One region of the Yersinia sp. SCPM-O-B-9106 (C-191) genome, then DNA from elsewhere that is predicted to be linked to it. Evidence: predicted binding sites of a transcription regulator. Region 1 holds the regulator's gene; each other region holds the start of a gene.

Region 1 (4,408 bases):
ACAGCCACGGCAGTAGAGTGTTGCCTTTAATTCGACTCAATGCACTGCGACAAGCAAAACCCCCTAGCAGAAAGGCTAATGTTTGTGGAACATAACTCAAACCAATGGCATTCGGGCTATATCCCATATCACCTAAAATAAAAGGCGAGCCGGTTAACCAGGCGAAAAAACCGGCGCTGCATGCAGCAAACATCATTACGTTGCCGCTAAATACCGGAGATTTCAGCAATTGCCAGAAACTAATGGCACTTTTGCTTTTAAGCCCGTCATCCGAGGCCCCTTTTTTCCGTTCCTTAAGCAGTGCGGTCGGGATCAGCAGTAGCAATGTAATCGCCAATAAAACGACAAAAATTGACCGCCAACTGAAGTGGTTTAATAGCCACGCACCTAATAAAGGGGCTAGCGCAGGGGATAACGCCACTAAAGGCATTATGGTCGCAAACACCCGATTGACTTTGCTACTGTGGTATCTATCTACCACCAATGCTTGCCAGCTCACGGCTGCAGAACAGACTCCCACCGCCTGAATAAAACGCAGAACCAATAACTGTGCCGCTGTTTCAACCCATAAAATCCCCAAACAGCCGATGGCAAATAAACCCAACCCGACTAATAGCACAGGTTTACGGCCTAACTTATCGGAAACAGGCCCCCAGATAAGTTGAGCGATAGCGAAACCAGCGAGAAAGATACTGAGGCTGGCACTGATGGAGCCGGCAGAGGTGCGCAGCTCTTGTTGCATAGCGCCAAAGGCAGGCAAATACATGTCGGTGGCCAGGTACCCCAACATGCTCAAACCGGCCAGGTAGAACATGAAACTAGAAGTCGTTTTCATTTTTTGTGTCTCATTATAATTTTGCAGGCAAAACTCTTATCATGGAAATTCCATTGCGGGGGGCATTCTAGCGGCGAGCTATTCTGTTGTGAAACGGTAATATTTGCGCCATGCTATCAAAAAAATTGATAGTAAATATTCAGTCTAAGGGAAGTGCAGAATCATGTGGTCAGAATATTCATTGGATGTGGTCGATGCAGTTGCCCGCACCGGGAGTTTCAGCGCTGCTGCTCAAGAATTGCACCGCGTCCCGTCAGCGGTAAGTTATACCGTGCGCCAGTTGGAGGAATGGCTGGCCGTGCCGTTATTTGTACGGCGTCACCGGGATGTAGAATTGACGGAAGCGGGCAGGGTTTTTATCAAAGAAGCCCGAGATGTTATCAAAAAAATGAATGGCACGCGGCGACAGTGCCAGCAAGTGGCGAATGGGTGGCGTGGGCAACTCAATATCGTGATCGATAAAATCGTCAAACCTCAGCGGAGTCGCCGCTTAGTATTGGATTTTTATCGCCATTTTCCTGATATCGAACTGCGGGTACGCTATGAGGTATTTAATGGTGTCTGGGATGCACTGGCGGATGGCCAAGCTGAAATGGCCATTGGGGCGACTCGCGCCATTCCGGTTGGCGGGCGGTTTATCTTCCGCGACATGGGCTTTTTGACTTGGCATTGTGTGGTGAGCGTCAATCACCCCTTAGCCCACTTAACCGGTTCCCTTATTGATGACCAATTGCGGCCTTATCCCTCACTCTGTTTGGAGGATACCGCGCGAAATCTGCCGAAACGAGACACCTGGACCTTGGATAACCAACAGCGTTTAGTGGCACCCGATTGGGCGACGGGAATAGATTGCCTGTGTGCAGGATTATGTGTCGGAATGGTGCCCGCGCATATGGTGTCGCCCTTGATTGAACAAGGGAAACTGGTGGTATTAACCTTGGCCGAGCCACTTCCTGATAGCCCGTGTTGTTTGACGTGGGAGCAGAATAATCATTCGCCAGCTTTAGCATGGATGCTGGCGTATTTAGGTGACAGTGTCACACTTAATAATGAATGGCTAAAAGATGATAATGCCGTGATTGAGGACTGAACGCACAGCGTTAGCTGCCGGTAACATGAGGGCTACCGGCAGGTGAAGATTAACGGCGGTAATCGCGGTAGGGGCCATCAGCAACAGAGCGGCGCTCGACCAGCTTAGGGTGTACTTCAATCGTTTGTGGGTCTTCGCGTTTACTGACAATTCTGTCGAGCAACATGGCAAAAGCGGTTTCACCTAATCTCTCTTTTGGCTGATGAATAGTGGTTAGCGCCGGTGAGAAATACCGCGCATTGCGCACATTATCATAGCCGATCACCGAAATATCTTGTGGCACCCGCAGGCCCAATTCATCCGCCGCGCATATTGCCCCCATCGCCATAATATCGCCGCCACAGAATACGGCGGTCGGGCGGTGTTTTTGCGTCAGAATTTGGTGCATAGCTTTATAACCGGATTCTGGCTCAAAATCCCCCTGAACCACCCATTCGTCACGTAGCGGGATATTGGCCTCTTCCAGTGCTTTCAGGAAGCCCTGATGGCGACCACCACCGGTATTCCGTGATAACTGACCGGGAATAGCACCGATATCACGATGACCGCGCTCAATAAGATAACGGCCAGCTAAATAGCCACCTTCGAATGCATTATCAATAATCGAGTCAGTAAAATCGCCACGGGCGGTACCCCAGTCCATCACCACCATTGGAATATTGCGATAATCTTCTAACATCCCCAGCAATTGTTCAGGGTATTCAGAACACATCACCAATAATCCATCGACACGCTTTTGCGCCAGCATGGATAGATAGGCTTTTTGTTTATCAAGATTATTATGAGAGTTACATAAAATCAGGGTGTAACCTTTGCTATAACAACTATTTTCAACCGCTTCGATCACCTCAGCAAAATAGGGTGCTTCACTGGATGTTGCCAACAAACCAATTGATTTAGTGTGATTAACTTTCAAGCTGCGGGCCACAGCACTGGGCGAATAATGCAGCTCTTTAATGGCCGCCCACACAGCGGCTTTGGTATTTTCGGCGACGAAACGAGTTTTATTGATAACGTGCGAAACGGTGGTGGTGGACACACCCGCGTGTTTGGCCACATCTTTAATCGTTGCCATAAAAAGAATGACTCCTAAGCTCACCTGTTACAGCAGGTAAGTATTATGTTAATCGTTTGCCCGTATGACTCGAACACCGCTCAGACAGAAACACGATAGTAGGCTGGTAAGTTGAATCAGCAGGCTGTCTGAGAGGTTTTATTGGACGTTATGAGTCGGCATACAGTTATGAACTGCGAATTTTGGCTGATCTGGAGGAAAAGTGAAAGCGTTAATCAATGTTATAAAGTGCGTAATGAGCACAAGATTTTTTTTCTTAACTGTGGGAAAATGATTTAACGCACTAATTGTGTGCCTTTACCTTACTATACTTGAAGTATGACGAGTATAAAGATTAACCGGCTGAGGAGTTTTTATGGATACCAATCTGAAAATGTCGCTGATTACGACTGTTGGTGCGCTGGCAATGATTATTGTTTTTAGCTTCGTGGCGGTAATGAATTAATTAAACCGCTTGCCGGTATGAAGCCATTAGTAGGGCGGTTAACCCGCCCTTAATTATTTCTACTGATAATAACCACGTGTGTATCTTTCTGTTTGCGCGGTATCAGGCTAAATTTTTCTCAACGAAAGACCAATTCACTAAAGCCCAGAAGTTCTCCAGATATTTTGGTCGCGCATTACGATAATCAATATAGTAAGCGTGCTCCCATACATCCACCGTCAGCAGTGGTTTATCCGCAGTCGTCAGCGGTGTTGCCGCATTTGAGGTACTGACAATCGCCAGTGTGCCATCCGCTTTTTTGACCAGCCACGTCCAGCCTGCGCCAAAGTTTTTCACTGCCGCATCAGTAAATTGTGCTTTAAATTCAGCGAAAGAACCAAAGGATTGATTAATGGCATCGGCAACTTTGCCAGTAGGTTCGCCGCCACCATTTGGTGATAAACAGTGCCAGTAAAAGGTGTGGTTCCAGACTTGGGCTGCATTATTAAAGACACCGCCACTGGAGGTTTTAATAATCTCTTCCAAGGATTTACCCGCAAACTCAGTATCCTTAATCAGATTATTGAGGTTGACCACATAAGTGTTGTGGTGCTTGCCGTAATGGTACTCCAGCGTTTCTGCAGAAATGTGCGGTTCCAGTGCATTTTGTGCATAAGGTAATGCCGGTAATTCAAAAGACATCGCTCTCTCCTTTCGGGGTTGCTCAGGGTGTTTGCTCCTCAAATCCGATCTTTCGCAGTCGCTAAGATAGGGTGAGGGGCGGTTAAAATCGTAATTGTTGTATTTTTGTTGTGGGTATTAATCTTAACAACTTTCAACAGAAATGACAGAGATAACCATATCGTTTGATGGGGTATTGCGTAAAAACCATGCACTGATGTTATTCGATTAAGGGGAGTGATGATTGGGTTATTGGCACCCGATAGCGTTACCGGGTTCGATATTAGTGAATGGTTTTTATTA
Region 2 (4,408 bases), 1.2 Mb from region 1:
TGTATAATGCACGCCGCAAAAGTGCCAGAGAGGTTAATGTGTCCATTGATAATAATTTTTCTTCTGAATGTGATTCGCCAACTGAATATAGTGATGGGTACTGGATGCAGCGGGCACTCGCATTGGCGTTGCGCGCGCAAGCAGAGGGCGAAGTCCCGGTGGGCGCGGTATTAGTGCTGGATAATCAGATAATTGGCGAGGGCTGGAACCGCTCTATTGGTGATAATGACCCCACCGCGCATGCTGAAATCATGGCGCTACGCCAGGGGGGGCAAGCAGTGCAGAATTATCGTCTGATAGATGCCACTTTATATGTCACTCTGGAACCCTGTGTGATGTGCGCTGGTGCTATGGTACACAGCCGCATTCGCCGGCTGGTCTATGGCGCTAATGATCTAAAAACCGGTGCGGCGGGATCATTGGTGGATATTTTACGCCACCCTGGAATGAACCATCAGATAGAGATAACGGCAGGAGTGTTGGCCGATGCTTGTTCCCACCAATTGAGCGCCTTTTTCCGCTTGCGGCGCGAACAACAAAAAGCCTTGAAACGCGCCGCAACTGATAAATAAGCCATACTCAAAGTCATTGGGGTTGCTGGTAGGCAGCAACTGAGAGACAAATCGGTCGGGAACCGATTTGAACAGCATTTATGCTAGCCCGCAGGGTGAGCCTCAAGGATGAGGCTCATTAATACCGATGAGCTTACTCAAGTAAGAATAGTATATTAGTTATTGATTGACCAGCCGGGGCCGACGACCGGATAGGCTTTACCCAGTTCGGCTTCAATCGCGGCATGTTGAGCGGCTTTTCTCTCTTTTTCCTGCAAATAACCCACCAAACTCACCTGATAGCGGCGGATGTTTTCGACGTAGTTATAGGCCTCGTGACCCCGGGCATAGCCATAGGTGGTGCTCGGGTAGTAGCTCTTCTGGCTCAACATCGGTAGGCGCATTTTTACGTCCACCCAACTGTCTGGATTACCATTTTGTTTTTTGGTCAGCTTGCGGGCATCAAGCATATGGCCATAACCCATATTATATGACGCCAGTGCGAACCAAATTCGCTCATCTTCTGGGATGGTCTCCGGCACTTTTCGCATCAGCCGTTGTAAGTAAATCGAACCGCCTTTGATACTCTCTTCAGGATCAACTCGGTCTTTCACGCCCAAGCCACTGGCGGTGGCCCGTGTGAGCATCATCAGGCCGCGCACCCCTGTGGGTGAGGTTGCTTGCGGATTCCAATGGGATTCTTGATAGGCGATCGCGGCCAGTAATTTCCAGTCAATTTCACCGGCATGCTTTTCAAATAAGGGCTGGAAAGAGGGCAGTACATTATCAATGGCGGAGAGGAATGTTTTGGTGTCGACATAATCAAAACTGCCGACATGGCCGAGATATTTTTCCTCCAGACGCGCCAAACTGCCGTCTTCTACCATCTCACTGTAGAAATCAAGCATCGCCGCATACAGGCTGTCATCATTACTTTGCTGGAAATACCAAGTCACCGGTTCTTCATCCGTGACGTCAAAAGCCACTGCTAATTGTGGGTGAATACGTTGCAGCAGAGCAATAGTGACAGAATCCCCAAGGGTATAGTCGAGCTTACCGTCAGCGACTTGCTCCAGTAATTCTTTACCGGAGCGATCAACCGATGACCCCCAGTTCAGATCTGGATATTTGGTCTTTTTAAGCTGTTTCAAGGTGGTCATATGGGCCGAGCCGGAGGCAATAATCAGCTGGCCTTTCAGGTCACTAAATGATTTAGGCCGCGGTGAACCCAAACGGTAGACTAATTGTTGCGACACGGAATAGTAGGCAGGGCCAGTACGCGCCCGATTAAGGCGTTCGCGGTTATAAATCAGCCCAGCAGCAATGAGGTCGGCATCGTCACTATCTAAAGCATCAAATAAGTCGTTGATATTATGATGGGGGGTCATCACCAGCTTAACCCCCAGATAATCAGCAAACCGTTGTGCCAGCTCATAGTCGAGGCCGGAAGATCCGTCCTTTCCGGTAGAGTAGATCAGTGGTGAACTTATTGTGCTAACTCGCAGTTCACCACGGGCTTTTATACGGTCCAGTTGCCCTTCTTGCCCATTGCGCCAAGGAATATTGGGCCACAACGCGAGAGCCAGAAGTAAGGCAACTAGCCCGATGACAAAGTAATTTAATTTTATGCGCGTCAAATAGTTATCTCTCGGCAGCGCTCTTTATATGTGTATTTTGAAGCATAATTCGACATGGTTAAATCCCCAGTGGAGCGGCATTTTGCGTAATAATTCGTCAGTGTGCAACTTTATTGCGAGCTTATTGATCAGGTATTCGATGTATATCTCTAACAAAACTTTCTGACGCAATTATGAATAATAGCTACGCAAACGGTTTCGTCGGCGGCTCAGATTCACTATAATAGCGCGCGTTTTCCCCTGTTTTGCGTCAATGCATGCTGCGCCCAATGAAGTGCTGTCCCAGTCGCTTCGAAGAGAGAGAAACTTTGATTATGGAAATACTGCGTGGTTCGCCCGCTTTGTCGGCTTTTCGAATTACCAAACTGCTGTCCCGCTGCCAGGATGCTCATCTGCCGGTAGATGATGTCTACGCCGAATATGTTCACTTTGCCGATGTTAGCGCCCCCTTGAGTGCTGACGAACACGCCAGACTCCAGCGGCTGCTTAAGTATGGGCCATCTCTCCCAGAACATGCGCCAGAAGGGCGTTTATTATTGGTGACGCCAAGACCGGGGACGATTTCTCCGTGGTCTTCCAAAGCGACTGATATTGCACATAATTGTGCACTGCCACAGGTTTTGCGCCTGGAGCGCGGTCTGGCCTTCTATATACAAGGCTCGAATCTGAGTGAAAACCAATGGCAGCAATTGTCAGCATTGCTGCATGACCGCATGATGGAAACGGTCTTCACTGATTTACAGCAAGCCGAGCAACTGTTCTCTCACCATCAGCCCGCCCCGGTACAACGGGTGGATATCTTGACGCAGGGCCGTAGTGCACTGGATCAGGCCAATATTAAATTGGGCCTGGCACTGGCTCCGGATGAAATTGATTATCTGTTGGCCGCGTTTACTGGCCTTGGGCGCAACCCGACAGATATCGAGCTGTATATGTTTGCTCAGGCAAACTCTGAGCATTGCCGCCATAAGATTTTTAATGCGGACTGGAAAATTGATGGTGTTGAACAGCCTAAATCGCTGTTTAAGATGATCAAAAACACCTTTGAACACACCCCGGATTACGTGCTGTCGGCCTATAAAGACAATGCGGCGGTAATGGAAGGTTCTCAAGTCGGGCGCTTCTTTGCTGCGCCAGAAAATGGCGTTTATGGCTACCATCAGGAAGAGGCGCATATCCTGATGAAAGTTGAAACTCACAACCACCCGACGGCGATTTCACCGTGGCCGGGTGCCGCTACCGGCTCGGGCGGGGAAATCCGTGATGAGGGGGCCACCGGGCGCGGTGCTAAACCGAAAGCCGGTTTGGTGGGCTTCTCGGTGTCTAACTTGCGTATCCCCGGTTTTGAACAGCCATGGGAAGAGAATTTCGGTAAACCCGATCGCATTGTGACCGCGCTGGATATCATGACCGAAGGCCCATTGGGCGGCGCGGCGTTTAACAATGAATTTGGTCGCCCGGCGCTGCTGGGTTACTTCCGTACCTATGAAGAGCGCGTCAATAGCCATAACGGCACGGAACTACGTGGCTATCATAAGCCGATCATGCTGGCGGGCGGGATTGGCAATATTCGTGCTAATCATGTGCAGAAAGCGGAAATCACCGTGGGCGCCAAGCTGGTGGTGCTGGGTGGCCCCGCAATGAACATTGGTTTGGGGGGCGGTGCGGCTTCTTCCATGGCCTCCGGCCAATCTGATGCGGATCTGGATTTTGCTTCGGTACAGCGCGATAACCCAGAAATGGAACGCCGCTGTCAGGAAGTGATCGACCGCTGCTGGCAGTTGGGCGACCACAACCCCATCCTGTTTATTCATGACGTCGGTGCCGGTGGTTTGTCCAACGCGATGCCAGAACTGGTGAGTGATGGTGGTCGTGGCGGCCGTTTTGAACTGCGTGATATTCTTAACGACGAACCGGGCATGAGCCCGTTGGAAGTGTGGTGTAATGAATCTCAGGAGCGCTATGTCATGGCCATTGCTCCTGCGCAGATGGCACAGTTTGATGAAATTTGCCGCCGTGAACGTGCGCCATATGCCGTCATCGGCGAAGCGACTGAAGAAAAACATCTGACTTTGAATGATCGCCATTTCGATAATCAACCTATTGATATGCCGTTGGATGTGCTGCTAGGTAACACGCCGAAAATGCTGCGCGATGTCACCCGCCTACAGGCTCAGGGTGAGGCTCTGCAACGGGCTGAAATCAGCATTGCTGATGCGG
Region 3 (4,408 bases), 1.2 Mb from region 1:
TCAAACTCCAGCGGATAATGCCACTCACAGCAGAAAGCAATAACAGGCTGCGGGCAGTCCAGCGGCGGAAAAGGACATTACTGAATGCAAATACCAGGATTTCGGCCACCACCCCCAAAGACCATAAATAGCCAATGGTTGCGGCAGAATAACCGGCCTCTTTCCAGTAAATAGAACTGAAACTGTAATATCCGGCATGTGCGCCTTGCAAGAGAGTCACACACAGCAAAAAGCGCCATACCTGCGGCTCAGAGAGCAATACTTTCCAGTCTGTGGCGGCCACATTACGGTGTTTAACCTCGCCTTGCGGCATCACACTCGGTTTCAGCAATGCTCCCAGTAACATGGCTGAAACGCCGAACAGCAAGCTGTAAAGAATCGCCGGATGGCCCCAAACCGAGACCAACTTGCCGGTTAATGCGGAACCAATAACAAAAGCCAGTGACCCCCACAGCCGGACTTTGCCGTAATCCATGGTTATCTGTTTTTGCCAGGTCGCTGCCAGCGCATCAGTCAGTGGCACTAATGGGCCAAAAAATAGGTTAAAACCGGCAATAATCACCATTAGCCAAGCCCAGCCATTGCCAAACCAAAAACCCACGGCGAAAGCCAATGTCAGAAGCGCCAGAATGCGGATTGCAGTCACCAGATGGGATGGGTCTTTAACACTGGGGGCAATAATTAAACTGCCGAGAAAACGGGAAATTAATCCAGCGCCCAGCAAAATACCAATGGTTTCAGGCGGGATCCCTTCCCCTTGTAACCAAATGCCCCAGAAAGGCAGGAAAATCCCATAAGAAAAGAAATAAGTGAAATAGCTGAGCGACAGCCAACGTGTTGATTGCAATACCATGAATCCCTCCGAGGTCAGCCGGTCACTGTGACAGAGGCCCCGCCTGCTAGCAAATTTGTCATTAGGTAAACATGTAATTTGAGATTAGCTTCACATTTACTTAACGCTAATCACAAAAAAACCCGCATTGTGCGGGTTTTTATTAGAAAAATTCAATCGGCCGAAATTATGCGTAAACCGGGAACCGGGCGCAGATAGCCAAAACTTTCTGTTTGATACGTTCGATAGTGGCTTCATCAGTGATGTTATCTAACACATCACACATCCAGCCAGCCAGCTCGCGAGATTCTTCTTCTTTAAAACCACGGCGAGTAATAGCTGGGCTGCCGATACGCACACCTGAAGTCACAAACGGGCTTTTCGGATCGTTTGGCACGCTGTTTTTGTTCACGGTGATATTGGCACGACCCAAAGCAGCATCGGCATCTTTACCGGTGATGTCTTTATCTACCAAATCAAGCAAGAACAGGTGGTTATCTGTACCGCCAGAAACCACTTTGTAGCCGCGTTCCAGGAAGACCGCCACCATGGCTTTCGCGTTCTTAGCCACTTGTTGCTGGTAAACCTTGAACTCAGGTTCCATAGCTTCTTTCAGCGCAACCGCTTTGCCCGCAATAACGTGCATCAATGGGCCGCCCTGGTTCGCTGGGAACACAGACGAGTTCAGTTTTTTGTACAAATCTTCATCGCCGCCTTTCGCCAAAATCAAACCGCCGCGTGGGCCAGCCAGTGTTTTGTGCGTGGTAGTGGTCACGACGTGTGCATGTGGGACGGGGTTAGGATAAACGCCCGCAGCCACCAAACCGGCGACGTGCGCCATATCGACAAAGAACCATGCGCCGATGCTGTCGGCGATTTCGCGCATTTTTGCCCAATCAACAATACCGGAATAGGCAGAGAAGCCGCCGATGATCATTTTTGGTTTATGAATTTCGGCCTGACGCGCCATATCTTCATAATCAATTTTGCCAGATTCATCGATACCGTAAGGAACGATATTGTACAGTTTACCGGAGAAGTTAACCGGTGAACCGTGGGTCAAATGGCCGCCGTGTGCCAGATTCATCCCCAGAACAGTGTCGCCGGGTTTCAGCAATGCTGAGTAAACCGCCACGTTCGCCTGAGAACCAGAATGCGGCTGAACGTTGGCGTAATCCGCGCCAAACAACTCTTTTGCACGATCAATCGCCAGTTGCTCAACAATATCGACATACTCACAGCCACCGTAGTAACGCTTGCCCGGATAGCCTTCAGCATATTTATTCGTCAACTGAGAACCTTGTGCTTGCATAACACGCGGGCTGGTGTAGTTCTCAGAGGCAATCAGCTCAATGTGCTCTTCCTGGCGCACCACTTCTTGCTCCATTGCACGCCATAGATCTGCATCATAATCGGCAATGTTCATTTCACGCTTTAACATCCGGCTCTCCTGACTTAGCTAACAAAATAGATCTGGTGGACTGCCCTTCTGGGCTTTAAGACACAGTGTAAACTGTTTCCCCCTCGTTAAGATAGGTCTTGACAGAGGTTTTTACGCAAACGATTGGCTCCAGACTGCGTAAGGCTTTGACCTGTTCAGACTTCATTCAATGCAACGGAATTATCCTCATATTCATTATGTGCTTTTTTCACATTCTGTGAACTGACACGGCGGAGTCATCTCAGGTAAGGGCAATGTGCATTTACAAATTACAGGGCATTCTATAAGATGCATTTAAAATACATGTATTGATTTGCACATTAATAACACCCAAGTCATTGGCATTGCAGTCAGGACGCAGGGGATAAATCTTTAAGGAGCATCACATGCTGGATAGCCAAACCATCGCCACTGTTAAATCCACTATTCCGTTATTGGCCGCCACCGGCACCAAACTAACGGCACATTTCTATGACCGTATGTTCGCGCACAATCCTGAACTCAAGCACATTTTCAATATGAGTAATCAGTTTAATGGTGACCAACGCGAAGCCCTGTTCAACGCCATTTGCGCTTATGCGGCAAATCTTGAAAATCTGGCCGTTTTATTGCCCGCAGTTGAACGTATTGCCCAGAAACACACCAGCCTAAACATTCAGCCCGAGCATTATTCGATAGTCGGTCATCATCTGATAAACACACTGGATGAGCTGCTCTCACCGGGCCAGGAAGTGTTAGATGCCTGGGGTAAAGCTTATGGGGTGCTGGCTGATGTGTTTATTACGCGGGAAAGTCAGATTTATCAACAAGGTGAGTCTGCAACTGGTGGCTGGCGAACCTTGCGCCGTTTCCGCATCATTAAAAAAGAGATGCAGAGCGAAGTGATTTGCAGCTTTTTATTAGCACCAGAAGACGGTGGTCGAGTGCTGGATTTCAAGCCAGGCCAATATTTGGGCATCTATATCGAAGATGAGCGGCTTGAATATCAAGAAATCCGCCAATATTCCCTGACCGCTGCCCCTAACGGAAAAACCTACCGCATTGCGGTGAAACGCGAAGAACAAGGAACGGTTTCAAACTATTTGCACCGTGAATTGAACGAAGGGGACAGTGTTCGCATCGCCCCTCCTCGTGGCGATTTCTTCCTGGATATTACGCCGGAGACACCTGTGGCGCTGATTTCTGCTGGTGTGGGCCAAACCCCAATGTTAAGTATGCTTAATACCCTGCATAAACAGCAACATTCCGCGCCGATTCATTGGTTACATGCGGCTGAAAATGGACAAGTTCATGCTTTTGCCGAGGAAGTCGCCGCGATAGCAGAAAATATGCCCAATATCAGCCGCCATGTTTGGTATCGCGAACCAACGGAGCAGGATAAGCGCGGGGAGAATTATCACAGCGAAGGATTAATGGATCTCAGTTCACATCAGTGGCTCGCAGCCGATCCCAACCGACATTATTACTTCTGTGGCCCACTCGCTTTTATGCAATTCGCCGGCCGCCAATTATTGGCGCAAGGGGTAGCATCCGAGCGAATTCATTATGAATGTTTTGGCCCACATAAAGTCATTTAACCATTGAATTTTATTTAACTTCACAGGGGATGCTCTCAGTGCTCCCCTGCATATCTGTTATAAAAAAACCTTCTACTTATTGCTTTTAAATGTGGTAGAACGTGATTTAGATCTCATATATCCTAATTTAATATTGCCACGATGAGGCATTCGGATGAATGTCTAAATATTCATACAACTGAAAATTAATAGTGTGGCTAACTTTGTCCCTCACTATTCATTGCCCTGTCATTCGGGGTGAATTAAGGCTGAATTGATCTACCATGAGCAAGAAATTCATAAAAAAAGAAGGATTGGCATTGGTATCCATGGCGCGCTATCTAATTGGTGAGTGCCCTGGCAATCGGCTTAAAACTATTGATGAGTTATCCGATAATTTCGGTATCTCCGTCGGAGTAGTACAGCATGCTTTAAAAGTGCTGGAAGCGGATGGCGCTATTATTGTTGAACGCCGTGGCCGTAATGGAACCTTACTGGTTGATCTGAATATGCCGCTGTTGCTGCAACAAGCGGATCTGGGCAATATGGTGTGCGCCATGCCACTGCCTTACACCAAGC
Region 4 (4,408 bases), 1.6 Mb from region 1:
CGCGGACAACTTCCATCTCATATTCTTTCCAACCAATCAGTGACTCATCAATCAGCAACTCTTTAGTTGGCGATAAATCCAGACCGCGCTCGCAAATTTCTTCAAACTCTTCGCGGTTATACGCAATGCCACCACCGGTGCCGCCCATGGTAAAGGATGGGCGGATAATGCAAGGGAAGCCGACGTCAGCTGCAACAGCCAATGCTTCTTCCATATTGTGCGCGATACCTGAACGGGCGGTATCCAGACCAATTTTCTTCATCGCGATATCAAAGCGACGGCGGTCTTCCGCTTTATCGATAGCATCAGCGGTAGCACCAATCATGGTGACGCCAAATTCTGCCAGAACACCTTCGCGTTCTAATTCTAATGCGCAATTCAGTGCGGTTTGGCCGCCCATGGTCGGCAATACTGCGTCCGGGCGCTCTTTTTCAATGATTTTGCGTACTACTTCCCAGTGAATCGGCTCGATATAAGTGGCATCGGCCATCTCTGGGTCGGTCATGATAGTGGCGGGGTTAGAGTTCACCAGAATAACGCGGTAACCCTCTTCACGCAGTGCCTTACAAGCCTGAGCACCGGAATAGTCAAATTCACAGGCCTGACCGATAACAATGGGGCCAGCGCCCAAAATCAGGATGCTTTTTATATCTGTACGTTTTGGCATGGTTTGACGCTCCTGATTATTTATGGGTATGGCTAGCAGCCGTCGCACGGTAAGCTTCAATCAGCTCAATAAAGTGATCAAACAGCGGGGCGGCATCGTGCGGCCCAGGACTGGCTTCCGGGTGACCTTGGAAACTGAATGCTGCTTTATCAGTGCGGTGAATCCCTTGCAGGGAACCATCGAACAAAGAAACGTGTGTAGTGCGCAAGTTAGATGGCAATGTGCTTTCATCGACAGCAAAACCGTGGTTCTGCGCGGTGATCATCACACAATCAGCACCCAAATCTTTCACCGGATGGTTGCCACCATGATGACCAAATTTCATTTTGATGGTTTTTGCGCCGCTAGCCAATGCCAGCAGTTGATGACCTAAACAGATGCCAAACACCGGAATATCGGTTTCGAGGAAGCGTTTAATCGCCGCGATGGCATAATCGCATGGCTCTGGGTCACCAGGGCCGTTGGATAAGAAAATGCCATCTGGATTGAGCTTCAGAACCTCTTCAGCCGGGGTCTGGGCCGGAACCACCGTCAGGCGGCAACCGCGATCAACCAACATGCGCAGAATATTGCGTTTTACACCGTAGTCATAAGCCACAACATGGAATGGCAGGTCTTCCGCTGGCTTCGCCGCAGGTAAGTCACCTTCCAGAGTCCAGCTACCTTGCAGCCAGTGATAAGCTTCTTTAGTGGTAACTTCCTTGGCCAGATCCATCCCTTTCAAACCGGGGAATGCTTTGGCTTTTTCCAGCGCCAGCGCAGCATCAGATAAGTCACCCACAATAATACAGCCGTTTTGAGCGCCCTTCTCGCGCAGCAACCGTGTCAGCTTACGCGTATCGATATCTGCAATCGCAACAATGTTGTGACGCTTGAGATACTCAGCTAAGCCTTCTTCATTACGGTAGTTGCTGGCAATCAATGGCAGGTCGCGAATAACAAGACCTTGGGCGTGTACTGCGGAGGATTCTTCATCGGAGGCATTAGTGCCGACATTGCCGATATGAGGATAAGTAAGAGTGACGATCTGGCGGGAGTAGGAAGGATCAGTAAGGATTTCTTGATAACCGGTCATCGACGTATTGAAGACCACTTCCCCCACTGCCGTACCTTCTGCCCCGATGGCCCGACCGTGAAATTGGGTTCCGTCTTCGAGAACCAATAGCGCTGACTTAATCAAAACATCCTCCAGGGAATAAACAGTCACATTATTTGCATATTAATTCATATCTAGCGATCTAAATCAATGCAAAAACCGCCCTCAGAGCCAATTTTTGGCAAATTGGGCGCATTTTAATGATGAGTGACGCTTTTGTCTAGCCAAAGTGCCTTTTTTTCTCTGTTTTTTACCGTTTTCATTGAAATGAGTGGATTGTAGTGGCAAAAACACATGCTAACTTAACATAGTAAACGGTTGCGAGGGTAAGTGACTGGAAAAAATCGTTCTGGCGTAATGAAATCAAACATTATCACTTAATAGAGAGAGGAAAAGATAAAAAAAAGTGAGAAAACACAATAAAAAACAGGATAATGATAACAAAAGAAATCAAAGCCATTATTTACAACAAGTATAAAAAAGGACAATAAAATATTGCCCTGTTATCATATGATTATGATAAAAACAACCACATCACGGGTTGTGCTTTACACCTTTAAAGTTCGTTCAAATTCAGCACATCGCGCATATCAAACAAACCATTATCACGCTCAGAGACCCAAATGGCAGATTTAACCGCTCCATTGGCAAAAGTCATACGGCTAGTGGCTTTGTGAGTGATTTCTACTCGCTCGCCGATATCAGCAAACATCGCCGTATGCTCGCCCACAATGTCACCCGCGCGAACGGTGGCGAAGCCGATAGTGCCGGGTTTGCGCTCTCCAGTGTGGCCTTCACGGGTATAAACCGCGCAATCTTTCAGTGAGCGCCCTAAAGATTCAGCTATCGCCTCCCCCATGGCCAACGCGGTACCTGACGGCGCATCAACTTTATGGCGATGATGTGCTTCAATAATTTCGATATCAGTGTAATCGCCCATGACTTTGGCCGCTTTTTCAAGCAGCTTAAGCACCACATTGACCCCAACACTGAAGTTAGCGGCGAACACAATGCCAATATCAGATGCCGCGGCACTGATGGCGGCTTTGCCGGCATCATCAAAACCGGTTGTTCCAATCACCATGGCCTTGCTATGTGTATGACAAATCGCTAAATGTTCCAGAGTGCCCTCTGGCCGCGTAAAGTCGATCAAAACATCAAAATGATCGATTACTTTAGATAAATCATCACTTACTGTGATATCTAGCAATCCTACTCCGGCCAGTTCACCCGCATCACTTCCCACCAAGGTGGACCCCGTGCGCTCTACAGCAGCCCCCAATACAACACCTTTAGTCTGTGTAATGGCCTGGATAAGCTGCCGGCCCATACGGCCACCCGCGCCAACGACGGCGATACGAATTGTTGAATCAGTCATGAGTTCTCCCAATATTGTGTCATCTACCCTGACAAGGTTTCAGATTAGCCGCCCGCCATGCACTCTGCCAGCCTATTTAATCTGTATTAGAAAAAAATGATATACGGCCGCTTTTATCAGTGAAACCACTTAATTCCTTACATACCCGTCATACTTCAAGCTGCATGTGCGTTGGCTGCGTTCAATAACCCGAATCACTTACTACAGTAAGCTTATCGGGATTATCTCCCTTGCCGCCTTCCTGCAACTCGAATTATTTAGGGTAAAATGCTTGGTAACACTTCACTTTGCATAGTGCAGTTATTTCGCATATTCATGCAGTTATGCCGAAATGCATCCATAAAAAAGCAGCCACTAGGGCTGCTTGATATGAGTTATGAATGCATATCTGAGATCAATCGATCTGCTTAACCTCAACACGCAATTCTTTTGGCACTTCAAAAATGATATTTTCTTCACGGCCACGCAGTTCAACAGACGCATCCGCACCGAGATCTTTCAAGCGAGCAATGACTTGCTGTACCAGAATATCCGGTGCCGAAGCGCCAGCCGTCACACCAATACATGCCGCATCCTGTAACCAGGACTCTTGGATATCAGCTGCAGAATCAATCAGATATGCCGCTTTCCCCATGCGCTGCGCAAGCTCAGCCAAGCGGTTCGAGTTGGACGAGTTTTTCGACCCTACCACCAAAACCACATCGGCATCATTCGCCAAATTCCGTACCGCTTCTTGCCGGTTGGTTGTGGCATAGCAGATATCATCTTTACGCGGGCCGATAATCTTCGGGAAACGCTGGCGCAAGGCATCAATCACGGCGGAAGTATCATCAACTGACAAAGTGGTCTGGGTCATAAAGCAGAGGTTATTCTCGTCTTTAATGTTCAGTTTCCAAACATCATCAGGTGACTCGACCAAATACATCCCCCCTTTCGGGTTGTTATATTGGCCCATAGTCCCTTCCACTTCCGGATGGCCAGCATGGCCTATCAGGATAGCTTCTTTCCCTTTGCGACTGGCTCGAGCAACTTCCATATGAACTTTAGTGACCAATGGACAGGTTGCATCAAACAGCATCGTCAATTCGCGCGCGCGCGCCTCGGCACGAACAGCCTGTGACACACCATGGGCCGAGAAAATCAAAATGGAACCATCAGGTACCTCAGAGATATCCTCGATAAAAATAGCCCCGCGATCGCGCAGGCTATCAACCACATAGCGATTATGCACCACTTCATGGCGCACATAAATTGGCGCGCCGTACAT

What was found. The regulator PurR, encoded in region 1, represses purine synthesis genes. The targets are predictions, from matches to a motif close to CANGCAAACGTTTGCNTG.
Positions count from the first base shown of each region.
Region 2: purL (phosphoribosylformylglycinamidine synthase) is a predicted target of PurR. The motif match lies at 2,374-2,391, and genes of this name have one in related genera.
Region 3: glyA (serine hydroxymethyltransferase) is a predicted target of PurR. The motif match lies at 2,386-2,403, and genes of this name have one in related genera.
Region 4: carA (glutamine-hydrolyzing carbamoyl-phosphate synthase small subunit) is a predicted target of PurR. The motif match lies at 2,071-2,088, and genes of this name have one in related genera.

Region 1 is NZ_CP110791.1:2,317,136-2,321,543, reverse strand. Features, by position in the region: gene punC (purine nucleoside transporter PunC) at 1-835, opposite strand, end outside; gene punR (DNA-binding transcriptional activator PunR) at 999-1,925, shown strand; gene purR (HTH-type transcriptional repressor PurR) at 1,975-3,000, opposite strand; gene OP863_RS10640 (YnhF family membrane protein) at 3,356-3,445, shown strand; gene sodB (superoxide dismutase [Fe]) at 3,548-4,126, opposite strand.
Region 2 is NZ_CP110791.1:1,117,795-1,122,202, forward strand. Features, by position in the region: gene tadA (tRNA adenosine(34) deaminase TadA) at 1-572, shown strand, start outside; gene mltF (membrane-bound lytic murein transglycosylase MltF) at 728-2,188, opposite strand; gene purL (phosphoribosylformylglycinamidine synthase) at 2,503-4,408, shown strand, end outside.
Region 3 is NZ_CP110791.1:1,133,026-1,137,433, reverse strand. Features, by position in the region: gene OP863_RS05215 (3-phenylpropionate MFS transporter) at 1-853, opposite strand, end outside; gene glyA (serine hydroxymethyltransferase) at 1,020-2,273, opposite strand; gene hmpA (NO-inducible flavohemoprotein) at 2,660-3,850, shown strand; gene yhfZ (GntR family transcriptional regulator YhfZ) at 4,114-4,408, shown strand, end outside.
Region 4 is NZ_CP110791.1:731,469-735,876, reverse strand. Features, by position in the region: gene carB (carbamoyl-phosphate synthase large subunit) at 1-667, opposite strand, end outside; gene carA (glutamine-hydrolyzing carbamoyl-phosphate synthase small subunit) at 684-1,847, opposite strand; gene dapB (4-hydroxy-tetrahydrodipicolinate reductase) at 2,320-3,141, opposite strand; gene ispH (4-hydroxy-3-methylbut-2-enyl diphosphate reductase) at 3,536-4,408, opposite strand, start outside.